DNA from 2 places in the Halobacillus sp. SY10 genome. Region 2 is predicted to be linked to the other one. Evidence: a T-box and tRNA genes for the amino acid it is inferred to sense, from the RefSeq annotation. Region 2 holds a T-box; the other holds one or more tRNA genes.
The links. A T-box is a leader RNA that pairs with one kind of tRNA and senses whether it is charged. The one in region 2 lies ahead of argS (arginine--tRNA ligase), so its partner is inferred to be a tRNA-Arg.
Positions count from the first base shown of each region.

Region 1: it has a tRNA-Arg gene. The T-box ahead of argS (arginine--tRNA ligase) is inferred to sense a tRNA for this amino acid. The anticodon was not compared.

Region 1 is NZ_CP174345.1:2,993,108-3,002,444, forward strand. Features, by position in the region: gene clpX (ATP-dependent protease ATP-binding subunit ClpX) at 129-1,406, opposite strand; gene tig (trigger factor) at 1,741-3,027, opposite strand; gene ACJA3J_RS15430 (tetratricopeptide repeat protein) at 3,175-4,155, opposite strand; gene sda (sporulation histidine kinase inhibitor Sda) at 4,508-4,654, shown strand; gene ACJA3J_RS15440 (hypothetical protein) at 4,739-4,903, opposite strand; gene ACJA3J_RS15445 (thiol-disulfide oxidoreductase DCC family protein) at 5,285-5,674, shown strand; tRNA gene ACJA3J_RS15450 (tRNA-Arg) at 6,023-6,096, opposite strand; tRNA gene ACJA3J_RS15455 (tRNA-Gly) at 6,271-6,344, opposite strand; gene ACJA3J_RS15460 (metallophosphoesterase) at 6,458-6,982, opposite strand; gene ACJA3J_RS15465 (XTP/dITP diphosphatase) at 6,997-7,590, opposite strand; gene rph (ribonuclease PH) at 7,592-8,350, opposite strand; gene ACJA3J_RS15475 (GerMN domain-containing protein) at 8,491-9,337, opposite strand, start outside.
Region 2 is NZ_CP174345.1:832,602-841,938, reverse strand. Features, by position in the region: gene ACJA3J_RS04225 (glutamate-5-semialdehyde dehydrogenase) at 1-825, opposite strand, end outside; gene proB (glutamate 5-kinase) at 848-1,978, opposite strand; gene proC (pyrroline-5-carboxylate reductase) at 2,018-2,860, opposite strand; gene ACJA3J_RS04210 (thioredoxin family protein) at 3,175-3,504, opposite strand; gene ACJA3J_RS04205 (DUF421 domain-containing protein) at 3,562-4,176, opposite strand; T-box leader at 4,279-4,492, shown strand; gene argS (arginine--tRNA ligase) at 4,531-6,213, shown strand; gene ACJA3J_RS04195 (hypothetical protein) at 6,286-6,516, shown strand; gene ACJA3J_RS04190 (AAA family ATPase) at 6,560-7,081, opposite strand; gene ACJA3J_RS04185 (ribonuclease H-like YkuK family protein) at 7,951-8,460, shown strand; gene ACJA3J_RS04180 (peroxiredoxin-like family protein) at 8,782-9,337, opposite strand, start outside.

The DNA.
Region 1 (9,337 bases), 2.2 Mb from region 2:
CCTCTAATACTTTATTATGAACAGAAACCAGCCTTTCATGCTTATGTAGTCATCTGTCAATTTAATAATACAGAAGCCGTGCTACAACATTTTCGTAGCACGGCTTCTTGGATTTTATTCCCTAAGGTTTACGCACTCTCTTTAGGAGATTGTTTATTCTCATCTTCAACAGTACCATCTGTCAAGACCAGCTTAGGACGCCCATTTTTAGCAGTGACTGTCTCTTTCGTAATGATACATTTCTCAATATCATCACGTGAAGGAAGTTCATACATGACATCCAGCATGATTCCTTCGATAATAGAGCGCAATCCACGAGCCCCTGTCTTACGTTCTATAGCTAGACGTGCGATTTCACGAAGCGCATCTTCTTCCATTTCCAATTCGACATGGTCGATTTGGAAAAGCTTTTGATATTGCTTCACAAGCGCATTCTTCGGTTTTGTAAGAATTTCTACAAGCGCATCCTCATCAAGCTGCTCGAGGCTGCCGATGACCGGTAGACGACCGATGAATTCCGGAATCAAACCATAGCTCAACAAGTCTTCTGGAAGTACTTTTGTGAGCAATTCTTTCTTCTCTGCTTCATCCGCTGCTTGCTCAGAACCGAAGCCGATCACTTTTCGTCCTAGACGACGTTTAATGATTTGATCGATTCCGTCAAAAGCTCCTCCAACGATAAACAACACATTAGTTGTATCGATTTGGATGAACTCTTGATGAGGATGTTTACGTCCACCTTGGGGAGGTACACTAGCTTGAGTTCCTTCGAGGATTTTCAATAGCGCTTGCTGCACTCCCTCACCAGATACATCTCTTGTGATGGATGGGTTCTCTGATTTACGGGCAACTTTATCGATTTCATCAATATAAATGATTCCTTTTTCTGCTTTCTCAACATCATAGTCTGCTGCTTGAATCAACTTCAACAGAATGTTTTCAACATCTTCACCGACGTAACCGGCTTCTGTTAAGGAAGTGGCATCAGCAATGGCAAATGGTACATTCAGAATACGTGCCAATGTTTGAGCAAGTAAGGTTTTACCGCTACCTGTAGGTCCAAGCATGAGGATGTTACTTTTCGCAAGTTCTACATCATCATTTTTCACACCTGCATTGATACGTTTATAGTGATTATATACGGCTACAGACAGGTTCTTTTTGGCTTGATCCTGGCCAATGACATAATCGCTAAGAATTTCGCGGATTTCTTGAGGCTTCGGTACCTCTTTGAATTCCACTTCCTCTTCATTACCTAACTCTTCTTCAACGATTTCCGTACAAAGTTCAATACATTCATCACATATATATACGCCAGGCCCTGCTACAAGCTTACGGACTTGTTCCTGACTTTTACCGCAGAAAGAACATTTCAACTGTCCTTTTTCATCGTTAAATTTAAACATTCGTTTCACCCCTTATTATAATGACGCAATTGTTGCGACTGAAGTTTCATGATACGACGCTTACGCTTCCACTTCACTTCTTTTGCCCATCATATCAGATTAACTTCAAACAAAAAAGCAATACCTTTTCAGAGGTGTGCGCAACTTTTCTTGCACCATCCTCATTATGTAATTCAACTGCAGATAAGTCAAACAATGGAGCACCATTACTATTGTATGTAAACAGCTAGAGAAGTATCAACTATCTTCCCCATTAATCTCTACCTCTATACTCTATAATATAGAAATATATGAGAAGACAAGGTACGATCATGCACCTTGTCTTCTTAGTTTATTATTCAGCTTTGGAATTTGCAACTAGAACATCAATGGCTTTACGGACTTTAAGGTCTTCTTTGATCATATCTGTATTTCCACCAAGCATTTGCGTCAATTGAGCAACGTCTGTTTGATACATGGACGCCATGTTCTCAAGTTCAGCATTCACATCTTCTTCAGAAGCTTCAACATTTTCTGCCTCTGCGATTGCTTCAAGAGTCAGGTTCGTTTTCACACGCTTCGCTGCATCTTCTTTCATTTGCTCACGAAGGGCATCTTCGTCTTGACCAGTGAATTGGAAGTACATGTCTTTTGTCATGCCTTGCATTTGAAGGCGTTGTTCGAATTCTTGAACCATGCGGTCAAGCTCTGTATCCACCATAGCATCAGGAATTTCAACTTCTGCATTTTCAGATGCCTGCGTTACAAGCGTGTCACGCTTGCTGTTTTCAGCATCTGTCTTCTTCTGCTCTTCCAAACGCTCGCGAGTTTTCGTCTTCAGTTCTTCAAGAGACTCGACATCTTCGTCGACATCTTTCGCGAATTCATCATCAAGCTCAGGAAGTTCTTTTCCTTTTACTTCGTGAATCTTGACTTTGAATGTTGCAGATTTACCAGCTAGATCTTCCGCGTGGTATTCTTCAGGGAAAGTTACTTCAACGTCTGTTTCTTCTCCTGCTTTCTTACCAACTAGCTGTTCTTCGAAACCTGGGATGAAGGAGCCAGAACCAATTTCTAGGGAGTAGTTGTCTGCCTGTCCGCCTTCGAATGCTTCGCCATCAACGAAACCTTCGAAATCCATAACGACTGTGTCGCCATTTTCAACAGCTGCATCTTCTTTAACGACGAGCTCTGCTTGACGCTCTTGCATTTGCTTCAGTTCGTTTTCAACATCTTCATCTGATACTTCAGTATCTTGCTCTTCTACGACAAGGCCTTTGTAATCGCCAAGCTTAACTTCAGGCTTCACAGTAACTTCTGCTGTGAATACTAGGTCTTGGCCTTTTTCGATTTGTTTCACGTCTACTTCTGGACGATCGACAGGTTCGATTCCTGTTTCTTCTACAGCTTCTGTGTAAGCTTGTGGAAGAACAATATCAAGGGCATCCTGATAAAGAGACTCCACTCCGAAACGCTGTTCGAAAAGTTTACGAGGTACTTTACCTTTACGGAAACCAGGTACCTGTACCTGTTGAACTACTTTTTTGAAGGCTTGGTCAAGTGCTTTATCGAACTCACTTGCAGGTACTTCTACAGTCAAAGTCCCCTGATTGCCTTCTTGCTTTTCCCATTTTGCTGACATAAAAAATTCCCTCCAACATCTATTCATTCATTTTCGTCCGAAGACGATGATCTGATGATTCTATGACTCTTTTTACATACGAATCTCGTTTGCAACCACTACATTATAACATAATCCTACAGCCTTTCAAGACGTGACCTTTTTCATTTATTCCCCAACGATCAATACGTAATGCTGTTCACATAGTTCGATTTCAGATTTGTACTTCTCTACGTTTTCCAATTCTTCATTCACAGACAATGGAAGCTGTAAATATTCATGCCCTAATTGTTTAAGGGCTTCGACAAGAATCGGGACTTCCTTTTCATTAGGAAATATTGGATATCGTACATAGCAATAATGATATAAAAGACGATTAATCATCTCATACATCGTCGGGTTGTTTTGTTCAATTTGACCGAGCCTCATTTGAATCTGTCTAATGATGTAATCAGAATGAAGCTGTGTTAAATCCGAAGGGACGACAGTAGATGTTTGGCCAAATTTCTTAATGGTGAGCTCCTGACTCCAACCTGCATCTCTGAACCATTCTAAAATGGAAGATTTAATGATCGGGTGGACCGTTTCGTTCATTAAGACGCGTTGAAACTCATCTGCAAAAAGGTCAGGGGATTGTTTTTTCAATTGATCAATCGCTTGCCACTGCTTATGTATATCATCTGAATCCAATGCATGCTTAAATTCATCAAAATACTTCGTACCCTCTTCTTTATGACGATCTTCCAAAAGTTTCCGGCTCACCTCAAACATCTGCCAGAGTTGAGTACGGCTTTGATGAGAAATATCCTCTGATTCGAACACTTCTTCCAAAAGATTAATGATTTCTTCATACTGGTTACTTTGAAATAAGATGGTGATATAGATATGTAAATAATGATAGTACTGTTCGTAATCTTCCTTCATTTGCTTTTGACATAATTCTTCTGCTTCATCGAACAATCCAAGTTCAATCCAACTCATCAGAAGTCCTGTAATGACATCCGCATTTGCAACGCCATACTCAACAAGGGGCTCCAAGGCTTCTGAAGCATCTTTATACCTTTTTTCCTTCAATGCTTCCAACCCCACTCGTTCCAGAGCGGTTTTCCATTTTGGGAACATCACTAAGTTCCCGTTTTTATTTTCCATAAGACACCCTTCCCTAGAGTTTATACTTCCTTCATTTTAACCTTATTGTATATTTTTCAAACCTCTATTCATTCAGCTTATTAGGATATACTAAAGTATATTCACAACAAACACAAAGAAAACACTTTTGTATCTGAATTAAAAGGGAAATTCGTCATCATTCGTTATGGACAGACACAAAAAAACACTTCCAAAAAGCATTCGTGAACTTTATCTCAATATAATATCCAAATTTGCTTCATATTAGCAAAAAACAGGACTTTATACTCATGATGATTTCGTTTTTTTTGCTAAAATAAATAAATGTGAATAAAATTTCACCGAATTATTAAATTTAAGGGGATGTATCGTTTTGTCATTGCTAGATGATCAAACATTGCTGGAAACGTACATAGAGTCCGTGAAACTTCAATTAGATGATGAATTCGTCCACTTATTGACGAAAGAAATTGATAAGCGATCTATGGAATTGCCTAAAGAAAATCTCCAACTTACATGAATCGACATCAAGCGTTCGCTCGAAATGGGAACGTTATTATAGAGGAATACAGAAAGGGTGTGCTGAAAAAGCACACCCTTTCTTTTATTGATTAGAGGTTGGGTTGCTTTGACGTTGTCCAGACATTTTAGCAATGCTTGGGATAACGTTCTGCAACTGCCCTGCCTGACCAGTCATCATGCTGTAGGTGGCAGCACCGATTCCGATAGAAGCGACAATCGGCAACCACTGAACATTCTTCTTCTCCATCCTGATCACTCCTCAAATCGCTTGGCTTAATAGCCATTTCTATTGTGTGCGGGAGAAGGACCACGTATGTGAGTTAAAACCATGTTCTCTATCCTTTATTTACCTTTAAGTAATAAATGGAATAAGAATAACGGCCAAAGAATGACCCACCCTAATAACACAAACATATATAAGGACCGCTCTTCTCTACTCTGGTCTATCGGTTCTTTTTGTTGGAAGCAAAAAAACACACCAATTAGGATATAAGCGAAGGCTATCAAACGAATCACTCCTCTACACCATAGCGTATGAAGAAGACATGATATGTGCCTCCCCTTGGGCAAATCTTTTTTAGAGCCTCTGATACTAAACATGATAAAATGTTTGTAGAGGTGATTGAATATGGAACGGATTGTCCTGTTTGACGGGGAATGTAATTTTTGCATTCAAAGCGTGCAGTTCATTATTAAAAGAGATCCTAAAGGACGTTTCAAATTCGCTTCTCAACAAAGCGAAGTCGGACAATCGTTTATGATGAAATATAAAATTCCAAATGAAGTGGACAGTATCGTCCTGATTGAAGGTTCAAAGTCTTACCTTCAATCCTCGGCTGCGTTGAGAATAAGTAAGTCCTTGAAGGGTTTTTGGAAGGTCGGGTTTGCCTTGATTATTGTCCCTAACAAGATAAGGGATCGGGCTTACAATCTCATAGCTAAAAATCGTTACAAATGGTTCGGTAAACTGGAAGCCTGTGAACTGCCTTCACCAGAAATTAAGAAACGCTTCTTATGAACTTCTTGGTACAAAAAAGAAGCGTCCTGTTTTTAGGGCGCTTCCTTCGTTATATAAAACAATAATCCACTTAGAATTCATGAACTTAATTACATACGCTTGAGTTCCATTGATAGAGTGGAACACTTTCCTACCATTAGAATTTTGAGTACACGACTAAAGAGCTGATTCATATAAAATTACCAAGGGTTTCTTCTTTCTTCCCCTCTTACAATATTAAAATTGTTTGGGACTGTAAGCTTTCTCTGTTACTTATTTCTAAAGAGGAACTCCACTGTTTATTATACATTTTGAATAAAAAAGCTGCTACCTTTACATTTGCAAAGGTAGCAGCTTTTTTTCATTTAGCGTCCCAGGAGAGATTCGAACTCCCGACCCACAGCTTAGAAGGCTGTTGCTCTATCCAGCTGAGCTACTGGGACATGTAATAGTATGTAGTTGAGTGTGCAAACTTTTGTCGGCTGTCGTCCCGATTTCTTGGGTGAATTCAAGATGCTTTGAAATCGGTACGTTGAAGTATCGCTTCGAAGTATATTCGATCATGCTCTATCCAGCTGAGCTACTGGGACATACTCATTAAAGTTTAAAATATGTGATGGAGCGGGTGAAGGGAATCGAACCCTCGTCATCAGCTTGGAAGGCTGAGGTTTTACCATTAAACTACACCCGCATAATCAAAAAGTTAGTTTATAAGAAAACAAGTTTTTGTTGTTGTCTTGTGAAGCGGACAAGAATTATTATATTAAGAATACGGGGAAATGTCAACAGGTTGCAGCAAAGAAATTAATTCTTCGCTGCAAGTGCTGTTGTCATGTGTAAGTCAGGCATAGGTTCGCCATTCACATGATAAAATTGTAAGTGTATGTCATTGATATCTTCCCATTCCATAATCGCATAAGTCGGTTCCTCTCGATCCCTCGGGAGCCTTGCGCTTCCTGGGTTGATGAAAAGTGTGTCGCCAACTTTTTCTGCTCCTGCTAAATGAGAATGGCCGAAGCAGGCGACTTGGGCACCGACTTCTTCTGCACGATAAGAGAGGGGCATCAACGTTGACTTGATCTGATGCAGATGTCCATGAACTACCAAAAACCTCACTTCTCCTACCTGAAGGGTTTGCTCTTCCTCCATTTCTGGTTCGAAATCACAGTTCCCTTTTGCATATGTGAAGCCTTCAAGCTCTTCAGCATCATAAGCGAGTTCAGAATCTCCGCAATGAATCATGGCATCGACATCCTGATGTCTCTCTTTGATTTCCATCACTTCGTTTTTTAAACCATGGGTATCACTCACAATTAAAACTTTCGGCATACGACTCACCTCGATTAGCTTTGAGTTTTCAACCACTCTTCAATTTGTTGTATGGCGTGGTGACGGTGGCTGATTGCGTTCTTCTCTTCAGAGGAGTGTTCAGCCATCGTACGGGAAGACCCTTCCGGTATGAATACAGGATCATAACCGAAACCATTTGTGCCTTGAGGTTCGGTAGCAATAACGCCTTCACACGTTCCTCTTCTAACAAATGTGTTTTCTCCTGGCCTCGCAACTGCTACAGCACATACGAAGCGTGCTGTTCTCTTTTCTTCGGGTACGCCATAGAGTTGTTTTAAGAGTTTTTCTGTATTTTTGCCGTCATCTTTTTCTATTCCTGCATAGCGGGCGGAATAAACGCCCGGTTCCCCATTCAATGCATCGACTTCCAAACCTGAATCGTCAGCCACCACAGGAACTTCAAAATGCTCTGCCATCGCTTCCGCTTTAATGACCGCATTTTCTTCAAATGTCGATCCTGTTTCTTCTATGTCTATGGAACGATCAATATCTAATAGGGATTTTACAGAAATGTCGTACTTGGAAAACATCTGGCGGAACTCATTTACTTTACCTGGGTTCTTCGTCGCCACTATTAGTTCCTTCATTTTACTTAGCCGCCTCCGCTTTTGTACGGATGACGTCTGACCATTCTCCGATTGCTTCTTCCTGGAGTTTGATTAGATCTGTAACGCCTTCCTCAGCGAGGGACAACATCTTTTGCAGCTGCTGCATGGAGAATGTTGCTTCTTCTCCAGTTCCCTGTAATTCAACAAATTCACCATTTCCAGTCATGATGACGTTCATATCCACCTGTGCTTTGCTGTCTTCTTCGTAACAAAGGTCCAGGATCTCATTTCCATCAGGCAATACACCTACAGAGATAGCAGTTAAGAAATCTGTTATAGGCAGCTCTTTGATCGTTTTTTTATTCACTAATTTGCCTAAGGCAATAACGACAGCAACGAATGCACCAGTTATGGAAGCTGTGCGTGTTCCTCCGTCAGCCTGGATCACATCACAATCGACCCAAATGGTACGTTCGCCGATTTTATCTAATTCAACAACGGCCCGGAGAGAACGTCCGATCAAACGTTGGATTTCCATCGTACGCCCAGAAACTTTTCCTTTTGACGACTCACGTATATTTCTTTGTTCGGTTGCACGAGGCAGCATTGCATATTCAGCTGTAATCCAGCCCTTTCCTTGTCCACGTAAAAAAGGAGGTACACGATCCTCTACGCTGGCATTACAAATTACTTTCGTATCTCCAAAACTGATCAGCACGGACCCTTCTGGATGCTTCACATAATCCATTTCGATTGTTACTTTTCTTAGTTCGTTGACTTCCCGATGATCATTTCTCATCAGTAACGACCTCCTTTTACCTACACCATTATCCTTGCCCATCTTAACACAAATTACATGCGTGAGGTAGTTAAAGCTCAAATGGAAAAGCGCCTCAAAAGCTTTTCACTTTTGAAGCGCTTCTTGACTATACTTTGTGACTACATGGCTTCAGCGCCATTGATATCCTGTCTTGTAACTGGTTCAGCCAATGGCTCTCCAGCTTCATTGAACACATGCTCCGTTCCATCTACATGGACTTCGACTGATTCAATATCTGCTTGATCAGTAAGGCTCATAACAAGACTCGCTAACGCCGCATCAGATAAGGATGGCTGCTCCTCCACACTCGTCAGTATGTTTTCATTGAAGGAAACCGTCAGCACTCCGTTTTCAAGCTTAGAGTTGACCAATTCCGCTCCTTCATTAAAAGGATTCATTAGTGCACTTCCGAGTTCAGGACCTTCCAATAACGCCTGTACCATCGCGGTATATTCGTCACTTCCTTTAGCTACACGAGTGGTCACCGGAACTTGATAAACCTGTTCCCCATTTTGGGCAGGGAAATAAACCGTCACCGCTTCACTGTTCATAATATCTGTGTTGTTACCGACACTGTGGTTGATCCCATCAGCACGGGAGACCCCTTTAGAAATCGGGGTCCCGTCGACAGGCATCACTTGCTGTTCGTGACCGTTGATCCAAAGCTTAATTCGTTTCACATTTTCGAACTGAGTCAGTGTATAGGTCATGGCTTGTAAAATTTTCTCTTCATCTTCAGCCGCATAATTTTTGAATTCTTCCGACACATCTACAACAAGCGTTCCATCCTCTTTGGCGTTAACTCCAAGAATTTCTGTTCCAGCAGGGAGAACCGCTTCAAAACCATTTGGCAGTAAGTTCGTCACAGGACCATCTTTTACCATATACTCAAGCGCCTGTGTCGCCACCTCTTCTGAGGCTGGCAGTTCTAGTGTCTGTGGGGCAACCATGCCGTTCGCGTCCATT
Region 2 (9,337 bases):
CTCACTCAACCACTCTTTGTGGACAACGAGTGTTTCGGCAGCGTTACATACCGCCGGGCGGTCTGTTTTCGCGTTCACGAGAATGTTGATCGCTTTTTCAACGTCTGCATGCTTATCGACATAGATGTGGCAGTTTCCAACACCTGTTTCAAGTACAGGTACTGTTGCGTTCTCAACAACAGCCTGGATCAATTTGCCGCCACCACGTGGGATAAGCACATCGATGTGTTCTTTCATTTTGAAAAGTTCATTTGTTGCTGCGCGGTCTGTGGATGCGATGAATTGTACCGCTTCTTTCGGGATCTTCGTTTCTTCTAGACCACGGTGCATCACTTCAACAATCGCCTGGTTCGAGTTGATTGCAGAAGATCCACCTTTTAGAACAATCGCATTACCGGATTTCAAAGCTAGACCAGTCGCATCAACAGTCACGTTCGGACGAGCTTCGTAAATCATACCGATAACACCTAAAGGTACGGTTACTTTTTCAACTTGCAGGCCATTTTCAAGCGTCCAATCCGTCACCACTTGACCTGTTGGATCTTCTAGTTTGGAAACATCGCGTAACCCTTGGGCAAACTCAGCTACACGCTCTTTAGAAAGGGATAGACGGTCCATAAATGCATCGGTGAAGCCTTTTTCACGACCATTCGCCAAATCTTTCTCGTTGGCCGCTAGAATGGTCTCGTATTCACGTTCAAGTACATCGGCTAAATGATTAAGCGCCTGGTTCTTTTCTTCTTCAGAAAGAATCATCAATTTTTTCGAAGCTTTCTTCGCTTCCATTGCTTGTGCTTCAACGTTCACATTTGTTGTTAGTGTCATCAAAGACCTCCTTGATTAAATTTTAAACACCTACGGGCAGGGCAACATCTAAGTGGCAGACAAAATCTTTACGTTCAATGGCTGCTTGTTCATATGATTCAAGTTCAGGTTCAGTCAGGCTGATCATTTCTTCCATTTCATCTGAAGAATAATTAACAACGCCTAATCCAATTTCGTCTCCGTCCAGGTCGTGAATGCGGACAACGGCACCTTTTTCAAAACGTCCCTTTACATGGTGAACGTTCATCGGTAGAAGACTCTTCTTCATATCAACGATTGATTCTTTCGCGCGATGGTCGATAATGACTTCGCCTTCCGGTCCAGAGTTGAACGCAATCCACTGTTTCTTCTGATCAAGGTTTTCGGCATCTGTCGTTGTTTCGAAATAAGTTCCTGTTGCATTTCCGTATACAGCATCATAAACAATGTTTGGTGTGTTGGCTTTTCCTAAGAAGGAAGAGATGCCGGATGCCATGGAAATCTTAAATGCGTCAATTTTGGATTTCATGCCACCTGTTCCGACTGCACTACCTGGATCACCAGCTGCGGCTTCAATTTCCGGGGTAATTTCGTGGACTTTATCAAGTAGTTTCGCGTCCTCATTTTTTCTAGGGTCTGCATCGTAAAGTCCATCAATGTCGGATAAAATGACCAATTGATCGGCATCGACAAGACCTGCAACTTTAGCAGAAAGAGTGTCGTTATCTCCGAATTTCAAGCGATCGATTGTAATGGTGTCATTTTCATTGACGATTGGAATAATGCCGCGTTCGAGTAGGACATTAATCGTATTACGTGCATTGTTATAGCGGTCTTCATCAGAGAAGTCGCTACGTGTAATGAGAATCTGAGAACCCATATAACCGTGGGATAGGAAAAGATCGGAATAAGATTCCATCAACAATCCTTGGCCAATGGATGCGGCTGCCTGCTTTTCAGGTAAAGAGCTCGGGCGCTCGAGGCAACCGAGTTTACGATAACCTGCAGCTACGGCTCCTGAGGATACGAGTAAAACTTCGTGGCCGTCGTCTTTTAGTTGGACGACTTCATCTACTAATTTTTCTAATTTACGGCGGCTGACTTCTCCGTGCATGCTGGTGAGGGAACTGCTCCCTATTTTAATTACTACCCTTTTTTTATCTTGACTCAACATATCACTCCTGTTTAACATTTTCGCGTCGATTGGCTTCGTTTACTTACTGCCTACAAGTAGTCCTTCAAGTTCTTTGCTTAACTCTTTCGAACGACCGGCTGCTCCTTTAATTGCTTCAGAAATGGCGTAACCTCCACCAGCCTGATCAAGAGCGTTAAGCCCTGCTGCCGTCGTACCGTTCGGTGATGTTACATTTTCACGTAATTCAGTCGGGCTTTCATCGCGTTCCAGCATCATTTTTGCTGCTCCAAGCAATGTTTGAGCTCCGATTTCACGAAGAGTTTCACGATCCATGCCTTCTGCACGGCCTGTTTCTTCAATGTGTTCCATCAAGTAATAAAAGTAAGCTGGTCCGCTTCCCGCTATTCCTGTGAAAACGTCCATTTTATCTTCTTCAATGACGAAAACTTCGCCAATGGATTTCAGTAATTCTTTTGCAACAAGTACATTGTCCATATCCGTAAAACGCCCTGGCGTAATGGCTGTCGCTGATTCGCGAAGCATGCTTGACGTATTCGGCATTACGCGGATGACTTGCTGGCCTTCATTCAATCGTTCTTCCATATAAGATGTTGAGATTCCCGCAAGTACAGAAACAAGTACTTGGTTTGCTGTCAATTTATCTTTCAAATCGGCAAGTACAGCATCAATATCTTTCGGCTTCATCGCCAAAATGAACTGGTCGACTTCTGCAAAGTTCAATTCATCTTTCAATACCGTGCGTACGCCATATTTATAATTGATTGTGTTTAAACGTTCTTGATTACTTCTATTGGTCACGATGATGTTCTCAGCTGGAATATTACCGGATTCCACCATGCCTGAAATCATCGCTTCAGCCATTGAGCCTGCACCTAGAAAAGCAATCGTTTGTTTAATCATATTGGGTTAATCTCTCCCGTTCGCATTTTTTGTTCGCTTTATTTAAGACGTTTTTCATCATAACACTGGGCAAAACTTATTCAAGGGGTTTTTGGCAAGTCGGGTCTATATACGCCAATTAGTTAGTGTAAACGGTTTCACTGCGAGGTATTTCCATTTCATCGCTTCTCATCGCAAATAATCTCGCCTCAGACATATATTTGGGCATTGAATTTTCAAGAAAAGCCGGAGAAAGCAAAATTGAGGGAATTATCAGACTTTATTTTTTTGTATGCAAACAGAAAAAACCACCTGTTGAGGAAATCAACAGATGGTCATTCTTCATTAATGAAATGATTCAGTTTAGCCAGTTGCTGGTTCAGCTCCCCGATTGGAACAAAGCGTGCTTTGCGGAATAGTTCTTTCCCTTCGGAGTAGATCAAAACGGCAGGCACCGTCATGACAGAAAACTCTCCCGCCACTTGTGGAACTTCATCAGCGTTAACATGCCTGGACTCAATGTCAGGATATTCCTTCAACAAGTTTTCCACTTGCGGAAGCAAACCATGGCAGACCGAACATCCCGGCCTCGAAACATAGACAATCGAAAGCGATTTTTCTTGAACAAACGTATTGAGTTCTTCAATGGTGTTTATGGATTCCACTTTTCTCACCTCTGCTCCATTATATCAAGGAATAGATCGAAATGCCTGTATGGAAACTTAATTCAAGCGATCAGGATGAACCTGCTGGTGCTGCTTTGTTTCTACTTCTTTAAATAAATCCTCAGCAGGTGGTTTTGCAGTTGGGATCTGTGTAGCCTGATCGGGATTTAACATCTGTTTTAACGAAAGGATTTGTTGGTACAAATCATCAATATCCTGCTTTGTCGCTGGCCTTTTATGTTCTTTCAATTCATACCCGACCTGCCCGTTTGGTTCCAGGGTCGCCGACTTAAGGTCATCAATGGATGTGATGTTGCTCTGCCTTAACTTCATTTCCAGTTGGTCGACGGTAAAACGTAACTTCTTAATATTCTTCTCGTTCAGCTGTCCGTTTTCAATAATGGAAACAGACCTGCCTGTGAGGAAACGTTCCATAAAATCGAATTTCACCTGGCTGAATTCCATAACCATCAGTGTAAGAACAAGTACTCCCCCCACGCCGAACGTCACCCATATACTTTTCCCCGCGACAGGTTGGATCAATAAGGAACCGATTGCAATCATGATAACCGTCTGTGATAACGTCATCTGAGAAATAGACTTCCGGCCAGCAATACGTAGAATGATTGTTCCTACAATAATAATGAGAACGGCTTTCCAAATCCAATCCATCATCAATCACCTCTATATCGTATGTTCACCTAAATAAACCAGGATATTCGCAAGGAAGGGATTGCAAATGGGAATGCTTTCCGCTATAATCTTTTCAAATATAGAAATTCTAGGAAAAAGAGAGTAGCTACCAGAAACAGAACAGCGACTCAGGGTTGGTGGAAGCCTGAGCAGGATTTCTGTAGTGAAACGGACTTTTGAGAAGCTTTCCTGAATCATGGAGTAGGGAAAAGCCGGGGACGTCCCCGTTAACAACATCGAGTGGCTATACGATAGCTATAAGAGTGGTACCGCGAGCACAAGCCTCGTCTCTTTTTTAGAGACGAGGTTTTTTATTTTATGGAGGTGTCGTTTATGGAAAAACAAATACTTGCCCTGCAAATTGCTCATATCCTTGGGGAGGATTATCAGCGAGATTGGGTGCAGCAACAGATTGAAACTCCTAAGCAGCCAAACCACGGCGACCTGGCTTTTCCTTGTTTTCCGCTGGCAAAGACATTGAAAAAAAGCCCGCATCTGATCGCTGAAGAGATTTCCAGTCATTTAAAACATCCGATATTTAAAGAAGTGCAAACAGTAGGCGGCTATATCAATATCTTTCTTGATCAGAAGTTTGTCGCTGAACACACATTGAAACAATTTTACCAAGATCCAGAAGCCTATGGAGCTCACGAATTCGGAAAAGGAAAAACCGTCGTTCTTGATATGTCAGCTCCGAATATTGCCAAACCTTTTTCCATGGGGCACTTAAGGTCTACAGTCATTGGAAATGCTCTCGCTAACCTTGCACAAAAATGTGGATATGAAACGGTGAAGATCAATTATATCGGAGACTATGGGACACAGTTCGGGAAACTACTTGCCGCTTATCTTAAATGGGGCGAGGAAGAAAGTCTCAAACAGAAGCCGATTAAAGAATTGACCCGCGTGTATGTAAAATTTCACCACGCTTCGAAAGAGGATCCATCCTTGATTGAAGAAGGAAGAGAATGGTTCAAGAAATTGGAGAATAACGATGAAGAGGCTGTTACCTTGTGGAAATGGTTCAAAGCCGTATCTCTGGAAGAGTTTGAAAAGATTTATAAACTCTTAGGCATCACATTCGATTTGGTCCGTGGCGAAGCCTACTACAATGACAAGATGGATGGGACCATCGACATGCTGCGGGAAAAAGGATTGTTGGAAAAATCGGATGGCGCACAAGTCGTCCGCCTCGATGAGGAAGCGTTACCTCCTTGCCTGATTCGAAAAAGTAATGGCACGACCATTTATGCAACGAGAGATTTAACAGCTGCGCTTGATCGCAAGCAGACATATGATTTTGATGAAGCACTCTATGTCGTTGGTCATGAGCAAACCCTTCATTTTCAGCAGATCAAGCATGTATTGAAAAAAGCAGAGTTTTCCTGGGCGGATCAATTAAAACATATCTCCTTTGGAATGATGCTTCAAGATGGCAAGAAAATGTCTACTCGCCAGGGGAAGACCGTTTTACTTGAACAAGCGCTCCAGGAGGCTATTTCACAGGCAGCCAAAAATATAAAAGAAAAGAATCCTGATTTGAAGAATGCTCAAAAGGTCGCGGAACAAGTAGGAGTAGGTGCCGTCATCTTTCACGACCTTAAACACGATCGTCGCAATGATGTGGAATTCTCCTTGGAGGATATGCTTACCTTTGAAGGCCATACGGCTCCATACATCCAATATACCTACGCGCGTACCGTATCTTTGTTAGAAAAAGGGAACTTTGATCACAAACATCCTGTCACAGACGTCCAAGCAGAAGCCGCGTGGCCATTGATTAAAACCATCCGTCTTTTCCCAGAAGTGATTGAGAAGGCATATCAAGAATATGATCCATCCAAGCTTGCGAGACACATCCTAGATGTCGCACGTCATTTCAATAAATTTTACGCCCATACAAAAGTGGTGGGAAGTGAGGAAGAACAAGCGCTTCTATCATTGATTTATGCCGTTAACTATCAATTAAAAGATGGTTTGTCCATCCTCGGGATCCAGGCACCTGAAAATATGTAACATAGAGAACTTTAGCACTTCCACCTTTCTTCTATTATAATAAAAGTAACAAAAGGGAGAGGAGCTCATCCTATGTACCCGATTTATTATGGACTTGCCATTATTGCCTCGGTAGCCGCATTGATAGGCACGATCGTTATAGCTAAAAATGTAAACAAACCCGAAAACACATCTTCACCAGAAGATGACGCCAAGCAGTTGAAAAACGCAGGAAGTGACACAGGGAGCATTCCGTTACTGACGACCATCTACGCCATCACGTTTGTCATTACAGTCATTCTTATGTGGATTTTCATTTTTTAACACGTTTAAGGAGAAGAGGTGCGCCTTTTCTCCTTTTTTGTTTTCACAAAGAAGACTTCACAATAAAATCAGCTTGTCTTTCAGGCTCGACCGTTGCTATGTAGTAATCTTCCGCTTTCCAGTACCGTTCTTTGAATTTGTCGATTTTCTTTCTCGTTTCCTCACTTTCTCTTGAGAATCTTAATTCTCTCGAACACTGTACATAGACCATAAAATCAAAAAAACTTCGCCATTCCTTCCTTTGTAAAAACACGCCTTCCATAATAACTAATGTACTCTCTTTCTCTAGTGCTTCGAATAAGTCTTTCTTTAACGCTTTGACATCCCATTGTAGAAAGTAATATTCGTACCATGGTTCATATCCTGTATGGTACCTCTTCTCTCTTTCCACAACATAATCATCGATATGATACGTTACGACTGGAATAGACTTTTTCTGTAGTTCCTTTTTTATTTTCTCCGTAAACGTCGTTTTTCCTGAACGACTCAAACCATCGATTCCTAATACGAATCTTTCTCCTTCATTTAATAAAGGAATTCTTCGAATGATCTCCTCAACCACCATCTCCTCCCCTCCTTTCACTCATTTTTTCTATTCAAGTATATGGCAGTATACTTGAAGACTCGATTTCGAGACTTTTGTGGGAGTTTAGGGGCTCCGGGAAAAGGTTCGCTTTCCGTGGGCGAGTGATGAGCCTCCTCGTGCTAACGCTCTGCGGGGTCTCATCTACCACGCACTTCCCACAGGAGTCTCACCGTTTCCCTCCGCCCCTTTACCATACGAGATTCTCGAAATCCCTCTAATAGTAACCTGCCAAGTTCGGTAATGAAAGACCTGCTCATCCACGCCGTGATAGAGTCGTTTTAACCATAGATTCTGCACGAATATGGTGTGGGAACAGGGTCTGGGAAACGTCCGCATGAAAAGCGAATGGAGACACGAACGTGTGTGTTTTTCTACTGACTGATCCAAAACACTGCAAATCGTCGTTTCCCTGACCCCGTATCCATGGTCAGGAATTGTCATTCATTATTTCAACTAGGTAAGGCTGCCCTTAATGCTGCGGGGAATGTGCTCACCGCGCTCCCGCGGAAAGCGAGCTATTCCCCGCAGCCCCCATCCACCCAACAAAAGTCTCGAAACTGAGTCTTCCACAATCGGGAGCTTTAATTGAACACTTAGTTCATGAACTTTTGTGTAATACTCCTTCTCGATTTACAGTGGTGATTCCTTTGTCACACGGGGGAGGAAAACTTTTTCTAAGTGAAAATGCACATAAATTTTTCAACACTGACACATACTCTCGATAAATTCATGTTATCTTTCGAGTAGGTCTATGAATATCTTAATAACAGAATGGTCACTAGCTCATTGACGTACAATCCCTTTCTTTTGAAAAATTTAAGGAGTTGGCTAATGTGAACCAATCCCATATGTTTCAAAACCTCACGCATAAAAAAATGAAGTTTGAAGAAGTGTTTTCTCATATTCTAACGTTTATGAAAAGTGAGCCCATCGGGGATTACAAGCTCATGATGGGGACCGATTCCCAAGTTCACCCCTCCCACACCCTATTCATTACCGGTATTGTCATCCAACGAGTTGGAAAAGGAGCCTGGGCCTGTTTCCGCAAAGAAGTGGTACACAGAGAAATGACGACATTGCATGAACGTATTTCCTATGAAACGTCCTTAACGGAGCAAGTGGCTGCCTTATTTACGGAAGAGAAGAAGAATGATCTCATCGAAGTCGTCCTCCCTTATATTTATAAAGGAGCAACGTTTACAATCGAAGGTCACATCGATATCGGGAGTGGAGACCGAAACAGGACAAGAGTCTATGTAAATGAAATGATGGCAAGAATCGAGTCGCTCGGAATGGAAGCGAAGATCAAACCGGATTCCATTGTCGCAAGCAGTTATGCCAATCGATATACAAAGTAATGGAAGGTGATCATGGTTGTATCAAAAAGCCGTTACCTCTTGTGTGTTTGGAATCATGTCCATCTTTCTTCCTCTTATCGGTATCATTCTTGGATGGGTAGGGATACTTTTTGCAAATAAAGCTCTCGGTAAACTTTCCACCGAAGAACCGGGATACCGTTTCGCCTTAGGCGGAAAGGTATGTAGCATCCTTGGGATTTGCCTGCAGTCTTGTATCCTGATATTTGTCCTTGCTGCCTATTTCTTTTTTATGAATCTGAATCTCTTTATGTAAAACAAAAAATACCAAAGCGCCCTCTGGATCCAGAGGGCGCTTTGTTCTTACGTATTTATTTTTTTCAATTCTTCAAGAACGTCAGACGGTTCGGCTCGATCTTTATAATCAGCCTTCGTATAGTCATACAAAATCGTCCCATCTGTATCAATGATATATGTTGCGGAGACAGGCAGGGTCCAAGTTTCGTCGCCATTATGTTTGTCCACTTGCAGCCCTTTGTCTTTATATACCTCTACAAGGTAATCTGGTAATTGGTACACTAAATTGTATTGATTGGCCACTTCATTCCCAACGTCGCTCACCACATGATAGTTCAGTTGATTTTTCTCCTGTGTCGTCAGTGACTGATCGGGGGTTTGTGGACTAATCGCAATCAATTCAGCTCCTTCTCCATGAATCTCATCTAGGATTTGCTGATAGGCTCTCAGTTCCATGTTGCAATAAGGACACCATCCTCCGCGATAAAAAGTAAGGACGACCGGTCCACTTTTTAATTGTTCATAAAGCTCGACCGTTTCCCCCTTCGCGTCAGGCAAGTTGAAGTTTGGCGCTTTCTCTCCTGCTGACAAACCTTCTCCATCATTTGAAGATTCAAGTTCA